Regions from separate parts of the Arthrobacter ginsengisoli genome, predicted to be linked through region 1. Evidence: riboswitches for the same ligand, from Rfam matches in the RefSeq annotation. Region 1 holds a riboswitch; each other region holds the start of a gene.
What was found. A riboswitch is a leader RNA that binds a small molecule or an ion and turns the genes downstream of it on or off. The one in region 1 is predicted to bind S-adenosylmethionine.
Positions count from the first base shown of each region.

Region 2: it holds a riboswitch for S-adenosylmethionine, as region 1 does, so the genes downstream of both, J2X01_RS13905 (DUF1737 domain-containing protein) here and J2X01_RS11505 (aminotransferase class V-fold PLP-dependent enzyme) in region 1, are expected to answer to the same signal.
Region 3: it holds a riboswitch for S-adenosylmethionine, as region 1 does, so the genes downstream of both, J2X01_RS03215 (bifunctional o-acetylhomoserine/o-acetylserine sulfhydrylase) here and J2X01_RS11505 (aminotransferase class V-fold PLP-dependent enzyme) in region 1, are expected to answer to the same signal.

Region 1 is NZ_JAVDVQ010000008.1:142,119-145,380, reverse strand. Features, by position in the region: gene J2X01_RS11510 (class I SAM-dependent methyltransferase) at 1-165, opposite strand, end outside; gene J2X01_RS11505 (aminotransferase class V-fold PLP-dependent enzyme) at 261-1,682, opposite strand; SAM riboswitch class IV at 1,717-1,830, opposite strand; gene hisN (histidinol-phosphatase) at 1,922-2,734, opposite strand; gene rsgA (ribosome small subunit-dependent GTPase A) at 2,838-3,262, opposite strand, start outside.
Region 2 is NZ_JAVDVQ010000011.1:115,724-118,985, reverse strand. Features, by position in the region: gene J2X01_RS13915 (O-succinylhomoserine sulfhydrylase) at 1-1,035, opposite strand, end outside; gene J2X01_RS13910 (rhodanese-like domain-containing protein) at 1,036-1,455, opposite strand; gene J2X01_RS13905 (DUF1737 domain-containing protein) at 1,452-1,679, opposite strand; SAM riboswitch class IV at 1,774-1,888, opposite strand; gene J2X01_RS13900 (aminodeoxychorismate lyase) at 1,973-2,929, opposite strand; gene cls (cardiolipin synthase) at 3,023-3,262, shown strand, end outside.
Region 3 is NZ_JAVDVQ010000002.1:248,787-252,048, forward strand. Features, by position in the region: gene J2X01_RS03205 (CPBP family intramembrane glutamic endopeptidase) at 1-733, shown strand, start outside; gene J2X01_RS03210 (VOC family protein) at 846-1,484, opposite strand; SAM riboswitch class IV at 1,684-1,799, shown strand; gene J2X01_RS03215 (bifunctional o-acetylhomoserine/o-acetylserine sulfhydrylase) at 1,864-3,180, shown strand.

The DNA.
Region 1 (3,262 bases):
CGCGCCGAGATCCGCGGCGTCCTTCGCGCCGGCGGGGATCAGCCAGTCGGCTGAGTCGCCCAGGTAGCCCGGGCGGACGCGTTCGTAGTGTTCCCCGCCGTCCTGGAAGCTCTGCCCAAGTTCCCGGCGCCGCTCCTGGTACAGTTTGGGGCCGCCGCGTGCCACGTGTGATCTCCTTCGGCAGGTCCGGATGGGTACCTCTCGAATTTACCGCACGCGGCACGGTCGGTGTTTCCAAGGGTCGTGCAGCCGCCGCCCTGTCAGTCCAGCGTGCAGGGGGCGGCGCCGGCGGTGCCCGGTGTGTTGGGCGCCCAGTGCGGGTAGCTGCGGGTGTCGTTGGCCGGCACCCAACGTCCGGCATCCACCACGTAGTCCCAACCGAGGCCGGTCTGGCGCAGTTCCCGGATCCCGGCGAGCAGCCGCTCGGCGTCCTCCAGCCGGGAACCCAGGCCGAAGCTGGCCCGGAGCGAGCCGGCCGGCAGACCGAGCCGCCGGAGCAGGGGGTGCGCGCAGAAGCGGCCGTCACGCAGTCCGATGCCGTGTTCTGCCGACAGGTACGCCGCCACGAGGCCGGCGTCGTAGCCTTCGAGCGAGAAGTTGACGACGCCGATCGTCCCGGTGCCCGCGGGTGCATCGAAGGAAGCGCTGTCCGAGAAGATCTGGTGGACCCTGACGCCGTCGAGCCGGCTGAGGCCTTCGACGAGGAAGGACCGGATGGCGTTTTCGTGCGCGTGCCACTGTTCCACGTCCAGATCGGCGATCACCTGCGTGGCGCGGGCCAGCGTGGCTGCGCCGAGGACATTCGGGGAGCCGCCCTCGTGCCGGGCCGGACCGGTGGTCCAGCTGACCGCATCGACCCGGGCGTCCTGCACGGCTCCGCCGCCGGCCAGGTGCGGTGTGCCGGCGTCGAGCCAGTCGGGACGGCCGATCAGCACACCGGCGCCGAAGGGTGCGTAGAGCTTGTGCCCCGAAAAGGCGAGATAGTCGACGTCGTCCGCGGCGATGTCGATCCGCCGGTGCGGGGCAAGCTGCGCGGCGTCGACGACGATCCGGGCGCCATATTCGTGCGCCAGGGCGGCCAGTGCCCGGATCGGCAGGATCTCGCCGGTGACGTTGGAAGCCCCGGTGACGGCCAGCAGGCTGACGCCGCCATAGGCGAGTTCCTTCCGGAGCAGTTCCAGTGTGCCGGCGAGCGTGGCGGCGGCGATGACACTGCGGTGCGGCACCTGCTGCCACGGCAGCAGGTTGGCGTGGTGTTCGATGTCGAGGTAGAGCACCTCACCGGTGTGCACGCCGTCGGCTTTGGGCAGGCAGCCGGCCAGCAGGTTCAGGGAATCGGTGGTGTTCCGGGTGAAGATCACGGCATCGTCCGGGCGGCCGCCCACGAAATCGCGGACAATCGTGCGGGCGTTCTCGTACACCGAGGTGCTGATCTGCGAGGCATAGCCGGCGCCGCGGTGGACGCTCGCATAGTACGGCAGGATCTCGTTGAGATAGGCCGAGACCACGGACAGGGCCGGGGCCGAGGCGCCATAGTCCAGGTTGGCGTACCGGACGTTGCCGCCCTGAATGAGCGGTGCCTGGATCTCGGCACCGGTCACCGCGGCCAGTGGCCGGCGGGCGACGGCGAACCGGGCATCAGAACCGGCGCCGGCAGTGGCAGGAAAAGTGACAGTTGTCATGGGACCTCGCTTGAAAAGGACCCCACATACCGGGGATCCGCGCTTGCCGGGTCCATTCCGGACCGGCCAGGTCGTCACCCGGGGCACCCCACCGCGAATGGAGGGTTGCCGGCCAGCAAACCGGGGTTTCGCGCTGGCACTCGTGACCTTTTTCGAGCCTAGGACATTCCCCGTTCCGGCGGGAAGGTGCGGGCCGAATATGAAGCTGTTTGTTACGCAGCCGCCGCCGGGAGCCGTTGCTACAGCAGGTCGTCCAGACCCGGGTTGAGGCGCTTGAGGACCTCCGAGTGCAGGATGGAGTTGGTGGCGAGGGCGTTGCCGCCGAAGGGGCCGTCTTCGCCTTCGAGCGAGGTGAAGCGTCCGCCGGCCTCCGTCACGATCGGGACCAGCGCGGCCATATCGTAGAGGTTCAGTTCGGGCTCGCAGGCGATGTCGACGGCGCCTTCGGCCACCAGGCAGTAGGACCAGAAGTCGCCGTAGGCCCGCGTGCGCCAGACCTCCTCGGTGAGGCCGAGGAATTCATCGAGGTTGCCGCGCTGCTTCCATCCGCCGAGGCTGGAGTAGGACAACGAGGCGTCCGAGAGCTGGGAGACGTTGGAGACCTTCAACCGGGTGGCGGCCGCCAGCGACCGGCCCATATAGGCTCCGGCGCCCTTGGCGGCCCACCAGCGTTTGCCCAGTGCCGGGGCGCTCACGACGCCAACGACCGGCTCGCCCTCGTCGACGAGGGCGATCAGGGTGGCCCAGACGGGGACGCCGCGGACGAAGTTCTTGGTCCCGTCGATCGGGTCGATGATCCAGCGGCGCGAGCCGTGGCCGGAACTGCCAAACTCCTCCCCGAGGACGGCGTCGCGCGGCCGGGAGCGGGACAGCTGGCCGCGGATGGCTTCCTCGGCTGACTTGTCGGCGTCCGTCACCGGGGTCAGGTCCGGCTTCGTCTCGATCCGAAGGTCGAGCGCCTTGAAGCGGCTCATGGTCTGGGAATCTACGGAATCTGCCAGGACATGGGCAAGGCGCAGGTCATCGTTGTAGCTCGAAGCGGGTTGACTCATGGTTCCAAACTACCGCCAAAGCGGACGGCGGGGCGGGAGGCCACGTTGCTGCGCCGCCGGATGCTGCCCGGCGCGGCCCCGGGCAGCGCTCCGGAAGGCACGCTCAGGAGACGGTGCCGAGTTCCTTGACGTCCTGGGCTTCCATCCGCGGGTCCGTCCCGAGCAGCCGGCGCAGTGAGCCAAGCCGGGCCGGCCCGGATTCGCCGGCATGGCCGGCGGCCACCCAGGCGTCCACGCCGCAGTTGACGGCGCTGGAATCGTGCTTGCAGCCCCGCTCGCAGTCGTCGGTTCCGGGCTCGAGGTCCGGAAAGGAGTGCAGGATCCGGTCGGGGTCCACATGGGCCAGGCCGAAGGAGCGAATGCCGGGGGTGTCGATGATCCAGCTGCCCGCGGGCGCATCGTTGACCTTAAGGGCCAGCGCCGAGGAGGAGGTGTGGCGCCCGCGGCCGGTGACGGCGTTGACGCCGCCGGTGGCGCGCTCGGCGCCGGTCAGCGCATTCACCATGGTGGACTTGCCGACGCCGGAAT
Region 2 (3,262 bases), on a different contig from region 1:
ATTGTTGGAGATGTCAATGATCCGCAGCGCATCCAGCAGCGCAAAGGCGGCCTCTTTCGCGGAACGCCCGGCGGACGGGGACAGCTCGAAGGTCAGCACCGTGCCGCCGGCCTTCATCTGCCGGGCGGCCAGCTCGAACTGCGGATGGGAGCGCAGCAGCGGGTACTTGACCCAGTTGACCGCGGGCTGTTCCTCGAGCCATTCGGCCAGCCGCAGCGCCGAGGCGGAGGCGTGGTTCACCCGCAGGGCCATGGTCTCCAGCCCCTTGGTCAGCACCCACGCGTTGAAGGCCGAGAGCGCGGGGCCGGTGTGTCGCATAAGCTGCTTGACCGGGCCCTCGATGAACTCCCTGGTGCCCAGGATCGCGCCGCCGAGCACGCGGCCCTGGCCGTCGATGTGTTTGGTCCCGGAATACACGATCACATCCGCGCCGAGCTCCCCGCAGCGCTGCAGCAGGGGAGTGGCAAAGACATTGTCGACGACGACGCTCGCCCCGGCCGCGTGCGCCAGTTCGCTCACGGCCGCGACGTCCACGATTTCCTGCATCGGGTTCGACGGCGACTCGAAGAAGACTGCCGTCGTCGGTTCCGAGAGCGCAGACCGCCACTGCGCCAGGTCCGGGCCGTCCACGAAGACCGTCTCCACACCCCAGCGGGGAAGGATCTCGTTGAGGATTACGAAGCACGAACCGAACAGCGAACGGGCCGCGACCACCCGGTCGCCGGCGGCCAGCAGGGCGCCGAGCGCGGTGAAGACCGCGGACATGCCTGAGGCGGTCGCAAAGCAGGCCTCGGTGCCTTCGAGCAGCCGGAGCCGTTCCTGGAAAGTGGCCACCGAGGGGTTGCCGTAGCGGGAGTACACGAACCGCTCGTCCTCGCCGGTGAAGGCGCGCTCCGCGGCGGCCGCGGATTCGTACACGAAACCGGAGTTCAGGAAGATCGGCTCGGACGTTTCCTGGAAGCCGGTGCGGTCCAGCCCGCCGCGGACCGCCTGGGTGTCGGCGCCCCAGCCGGCGGCGTCAGGGTTGAAGCCCACTTAGTGCTTCCCGGGGTTGGCGGGCAGGCCGCGGTTCTTCCACCCGTTGACAGTGCGTTCGCCGTACCGGTCCGGTTCGCCTTCAAAGCCTTCCAGGACGTTGAAGGAGGTGAATCCGGCCTCCGTCGCGGCGGTCGCTGCGGCGATGGACCTTGCGCCCGAACGGCACAGGAACACCAGCTCGGTGCCGTCCCCTTCGGGGACTTGGAGTTTCAGCTGTTCAACGAACCGCGCGTTGGGGATGCCGCCGGCAAGATTCCACTGGATGAAGAGCGGATCGTTCCGCTTGCCGCCCGCGGATGTGGTGTCCGGGATGCCGATGTGGGCCCATTCGCCCTCGGTGCGGACGTCCACCAGGATGGCGCCCTCCGCAAGCTTCGCCCAGGCCTCGTGCGGGCTGAGGTCCCCGGCGTAGCTCACGCGTGGCCCTCGCCGTCGAACTCAAGGTCATCCACTGCGTTAGCGACGGCGGCATCGGCGCTGGCGATGGCTGCCGGCAGGACAACGGCCTGGGACACGATGACGCTGCTGCCGTTGAACGTCGCGGCCGGGCTGCCGTGCAGCACATAGCCGTCGGCCAGGGCGGCCGAGACGCGCTCGCAGAAGGCGCGGTCATCGGGGCCGGTGAACAGGCGGTACGCCAGTTTCTCCTCGGCGGCACCGGGGGTTACGAGGGACGGGACTGGCGCTGTAACGGGGACAGCGGGGGCGGACGCGTCAGGCACGACGGATCTCCTTCTTTCACGCTTGCAGCTCGAATGGTCGATATGCCGAGTATTCACCTGAGGCACCCCGCCGCGAAAGGGAGGGTTGCCGACCGGCCAGTCAGGGCTTGGCGCCGGGTCTCATTACTCACAAAAAACGTAACACCTGGGACGCCGGCCCGCAGAGCAGCAGCCGTCATGCTAAGTAACGCTCCGCCAGGCAACGCGGGTGGTTACTCGATCGTGGCGTAGAGCGCGTTGAGCTCCGCCGTGAGTTGCCGGCGCAGCTCCGGGGTGCCGATCTCCTTGCCGTCGATGTGATTGACGGGCGCCAGCAGCCGGATGCTGGAGATCAGCCAGACCGCGTCGGCGTCGTACAGGTCCCGGGGCTCCAGCGGGCCGTAGCCCAGCTCCCAGCCGGCGGCCTTGGCCGCGGCGAACAGGGCACCCTGCGAGGTGCCGGGCAGGATCCCGCTGTCGAGCTGGGGGGTAATGAGCCGCCGAACAGTACGGACCCCGCCGCTCCCGTCGTCGGACGTCTCCAGGTGCGCGAGCAAAACGGTCGACGTCGGGCCCTCCAGCACGCGGCCGTCCGCGGAGGTGAAGATGACGTCGTCTGCGCCCTGGGCATGCGCGTAGCGGAGTGCGGCCATGTTGACGGCATAGGAGAGTGTCTTGGCGCCCATCAGCAGCCACGGGGCCCGTTCCCCGACTTCGCTGTCGTAGCCGCGGTCCAGCAGGATGACGTCGACTCCCGTTTCGCGCTGCCGCCTGCCGGCCGGTCCGGGGGCCGAGGCCTGGACCCAGCAGGTGGGTGTGGCCGCCCCTTCCACGCCACGGGTCACGAGGAGCTTGACGACGAGCTCGTCGTCATCGCTGGTCGCGGCGCCCGGCACGTGCCCGCGCCGGTATTCGCTGACCGCCGTCGTGATCGCCCGGCGCCAGGCTTCCTCCGCCGGGATGTCCAGTTCCAGCAGCCGGGCGGACCCGGCCAGCCGGTTCAGGTGCGCCTGGAGCTTGCGGGGGCTCCCGCCCACGGCCAGCAGCGATTCGAAGACACCGTCCCCGCGGGTGGCACCCTGGTCCGTCGCCATCAGCTGCGGCTTGGTGGCGTCGGCCAGCCGGCCGTCGTGGAAGGCGGGATCGAGGAAGACCAGCACCGGTACGGGCGCGGCGGCAGGAGAAGTCATGGCTTCAGCTTAGTGCGGCGTGCCGCGGGTTAGGATTTGACGGGTGCCCGTTCCGGAACTGTTCCGCGGGTCTGGAGCTTGAGGGGTTCGCCTGTGCTGTGGCCATTTTCGCTGGCGGAATCGCTTCCGTCCTGGGTGATCCTGATTCTGACCGTGGTTGACCTCGCGATCCGTGTGCTGGCCCTCGGCATCATCCCCGGAAACCGCCGCCCCACCACCGCCATGGCCTGGCTTTTGATCATCTTCTTCGTCCCGGCCCTGGGCCTGGTCCTGTTCCTGCTGTTTGGCAACTTCCGGCTCTCCCGCAAGCGGCGGGCGCAGCAGGACGCCGTC
Region 3 (3,262 bases), on a different contig from region 1:
GATTGTCCTGGGCCTGTCCCTGGGGCAGTCCGCTGTGTACTCGGTCGTCCAGCTGCTGGACAAGATGACCCGGGCGCCGCTGGCGGAGGGCACGTCCACGCTGAACCGGTCGCAAAGCCCCCGGGAATACTTTGATCTCACCTACCAGCTGCTGGATATCTTCTTCGCCCTCGTGCCGGTAGTCCTTGCGCTGTATTTCCTGACCGAACACCGGCCAGCCGGAGTGTCCGGCCGGCCCGTCACGGCGTTCCAGAAACTGGGGCTCAATTTTGCCCGCCCCGGCAGGGACCTGCTCCAGGGGTTCGGCCTGGCGGCGCTGATCGGAATCCCCTCGCTCGGCCTCTACGCCGCCGGCCGGACGCTCGGCATCACGACGGCGATCATCCCCAGCGCACTGGACGCGTACTGGTGGACGGTGCCGGTGCTGGTCCTCTCCGCCATCCGGCATGGGATCGTGGAGGAAGTGATTGTGGTCGGCTACCTGCTGGACCGCCTCGGTAAATTTGGCTGGAGCCTGCCGCTGGCCATCTTCACGAGTGCCATGCTGCGCGGCAGCTACCACCTCTACCAGGGCTTCGGTCCGTTCATCGGAAACGCCATCATGGGCGTCATCTTCGCGCTGGCCTACACCCGGACCCGGCGCCTGATGCCGCTGGTGATCGCCCACGCCGTGCTGGATATCGTGGCGTTCGTCGGCTTCAGCCTCTTCGGCAAGGCCATCGGCCTGGGCTGAGCCGGTGCGGCCGATGCGGCCGGCCGGCAGGCGTTAAAAAGTTTCGGCCGCCATCGGTGGGTGACGTCATTGGCACCCGCTGATGGCGGCCGAAGTGTTGGGCGGTGAATCGTCAGATGGTGACGGCTCCGGTGGTGGTCTCGAACGTGACGGAGAGGATGCCGGGGGTCCCGCGGGGAGCGAGCCAGTTCACGGCCACGTCTTCCAGCGGCTTTTCGACCGGCACACCGAGCCATTCGGTGACGCGTTCTGCGGAGCCTGCGATCGTGAGGGCAGACATCTTGACGTTGCTCTCGTAGGCCTTCGACGGGTGGAGTTCCGGATCGCCTTCCCACTTGAGCATGTACGGGACCTGGGGATCGGCGATGAGCCCAAGGATTCCGATCTGCTTCCAGACCAGTTCGCGGCCGTCGGGGAACTTGCGGTTGCCGTTGACGGCAGCGCGGCCGAGCCGCTCCTCGAACGGGGCCAGGTCGTCCACTTCGACGCACCAGCCCATCCAGCCGCCGCCGGCTTCGGACCGGGCGCGGACGGCCTGGCCGAAGGGTGCCTTGTCCGAGGCCGGGTGGTTCAGGACCTCCACGACCTCGAGGTACTTGTGGCCCGCGAGCGGGATAATCATGTTGCGGGTCCCGAATCGGGGGTGTACTCCGCCCTTCACGGCTTCGACGCCGAGGGCAGACGCAATTCGTTTGGTGGTGGCAGCGAGGCCATCTTGTTCACAGGCGTAAGAGACGTGATCCATGCGCATGCCATCATCTTGGCACTTTGTGATGCGGCTCTCAGCTTAGGGTGTCCTTACCGTGATGGGATGTCTCGTTCCACGGTTCCGACAGGGGAATTTTTCCTCGTCAACGGCGTGACCCGGCGCCGGCCCGCTCCCGGCCGTCCAACTTCATCTTCGTCACAAAGCTATTCACAGCCCTGCACCGCTTCCTAGACTGATCGCAGGTCATGAGTGCCAGCGCAGAGCCCCGGCTTGCTGGCCGGCAACCCTCGTATCGCGGTGGGGTGCCCCGGGTGAAGACCTGGCCTTCCGGCGCCCGCCGGAGGGCAAGCGCGGCGCCAGTGCCGACCCGGGCCAAGCAGCTCCGGGTGTGCCTGTGCCCAGTCCCGTCAGGAGTGTCCCGATGTCCAATGCCTGGTCCTTCGAAACCCGCCAGATCCATGCCGGCCAGGAGCCGGACAGCGCCACCGGCGCCCGCTCGCTGCCCATCTACCAGACGACGTCGTTCGTCTTCCCCAGCGCTGAAAGCGCCGCCAACCGCTTCGCCCTGGCCGAACTGGCTCCCATTTACACCCGGATCGGCAACCCCACCCAGGACGCCGTGGAACAGCGGGTGGCCAGCCTGGAAGGCGGACTCGCGGCACTGCTGCTGAGCTCCGGGCAGGCAGCGGAGACCTTCGCGATCCTCAACGTCGCCGAGGCCGGCGACCATGTGGTGGCCAGCCCCAGCCTCTACGGCGGTACGTACAACCTGCTGGCGCACACCCTGAAGAAGTTCGGCATCTCCGTCACGTTTGTCGCGGACCCTGACAACCTGGCGCAGTGGCGTGACGCCGTGCAGCCCAACACCAAACTGTTCTTCGGTGAAGTCGTCTCCAACCCCCGCCAGGACGTGCTGGACATCGAGGGCATCTCGGAGGTGGCGCACGAGGCCGGTGTCCCGCTGATCGTGGACAACACGCTGTCCACCCCGTACCTGATCCGGCCCATCGAGTGGGGTGCGGACATCGTCGTGCACTCCGCCACGAAGTACCTGGGCGGCCACGGCGCGGCGATCGCGGGCGTAATTGTGGACTCCGGCAACTTCGATTTCGGCAAGGACCCGGCGCGCTTCCCCGGTTTCAACACCCCCGACCCCACCTACAACGGCCTCGTCTACGCCCGCGACCTCGGCGCGGACGGTGCACTCGGCGCCAATCTCTCCTACATCCTCAAGGCCCGCGTCCAGCTGCTGCGCGACCTCGGCTCGGCGGTCTCCCCGTTCAACGCCTTCCTCATCGCCCAGGGCATCGAAACCCTGAGCCTGCGCGTCGAGCGGCACGTCGCCAACGCCACCAGGGTGGCGCAATGGCTGGAGGCCAGGGACGACGTCGAATCCGTCGCCTACGCGGGGCTGCCCTCCAGCCCCTGGTACGAGCGCGGCCGCAAGTACGGGCCCAAGGGGACCGGCGCCGTCGTTTCCTTCAACATCGCCGGAGGAGCCGAGGCCGGAAAGCGCTTCGTTGACGCGCTGGAACTGCACTCGCACGTGGCCAACATCGGCGACGTGCGCTCCCTGGTCATCCACCCGGCGTCCACCACGCACAGCCAGCTCTCCCCGGAGCAGCAGGCTGTCGCCGGCGTGAACCCCGGTCTCGTGCGGCTCTCGGTAGGCCTCGAGCACATCGACGACATCCTTGCCGATCTTGACGCCGGATTCCGCGCGGCCAAGACCGCCTGAGCATCACCGGCGCCCGGCGCTCCGGCTTTGTTGCCCGGGCGTCGGGCCCCTCAAACGCGGGGGAGTCACACGGGCGTCACAA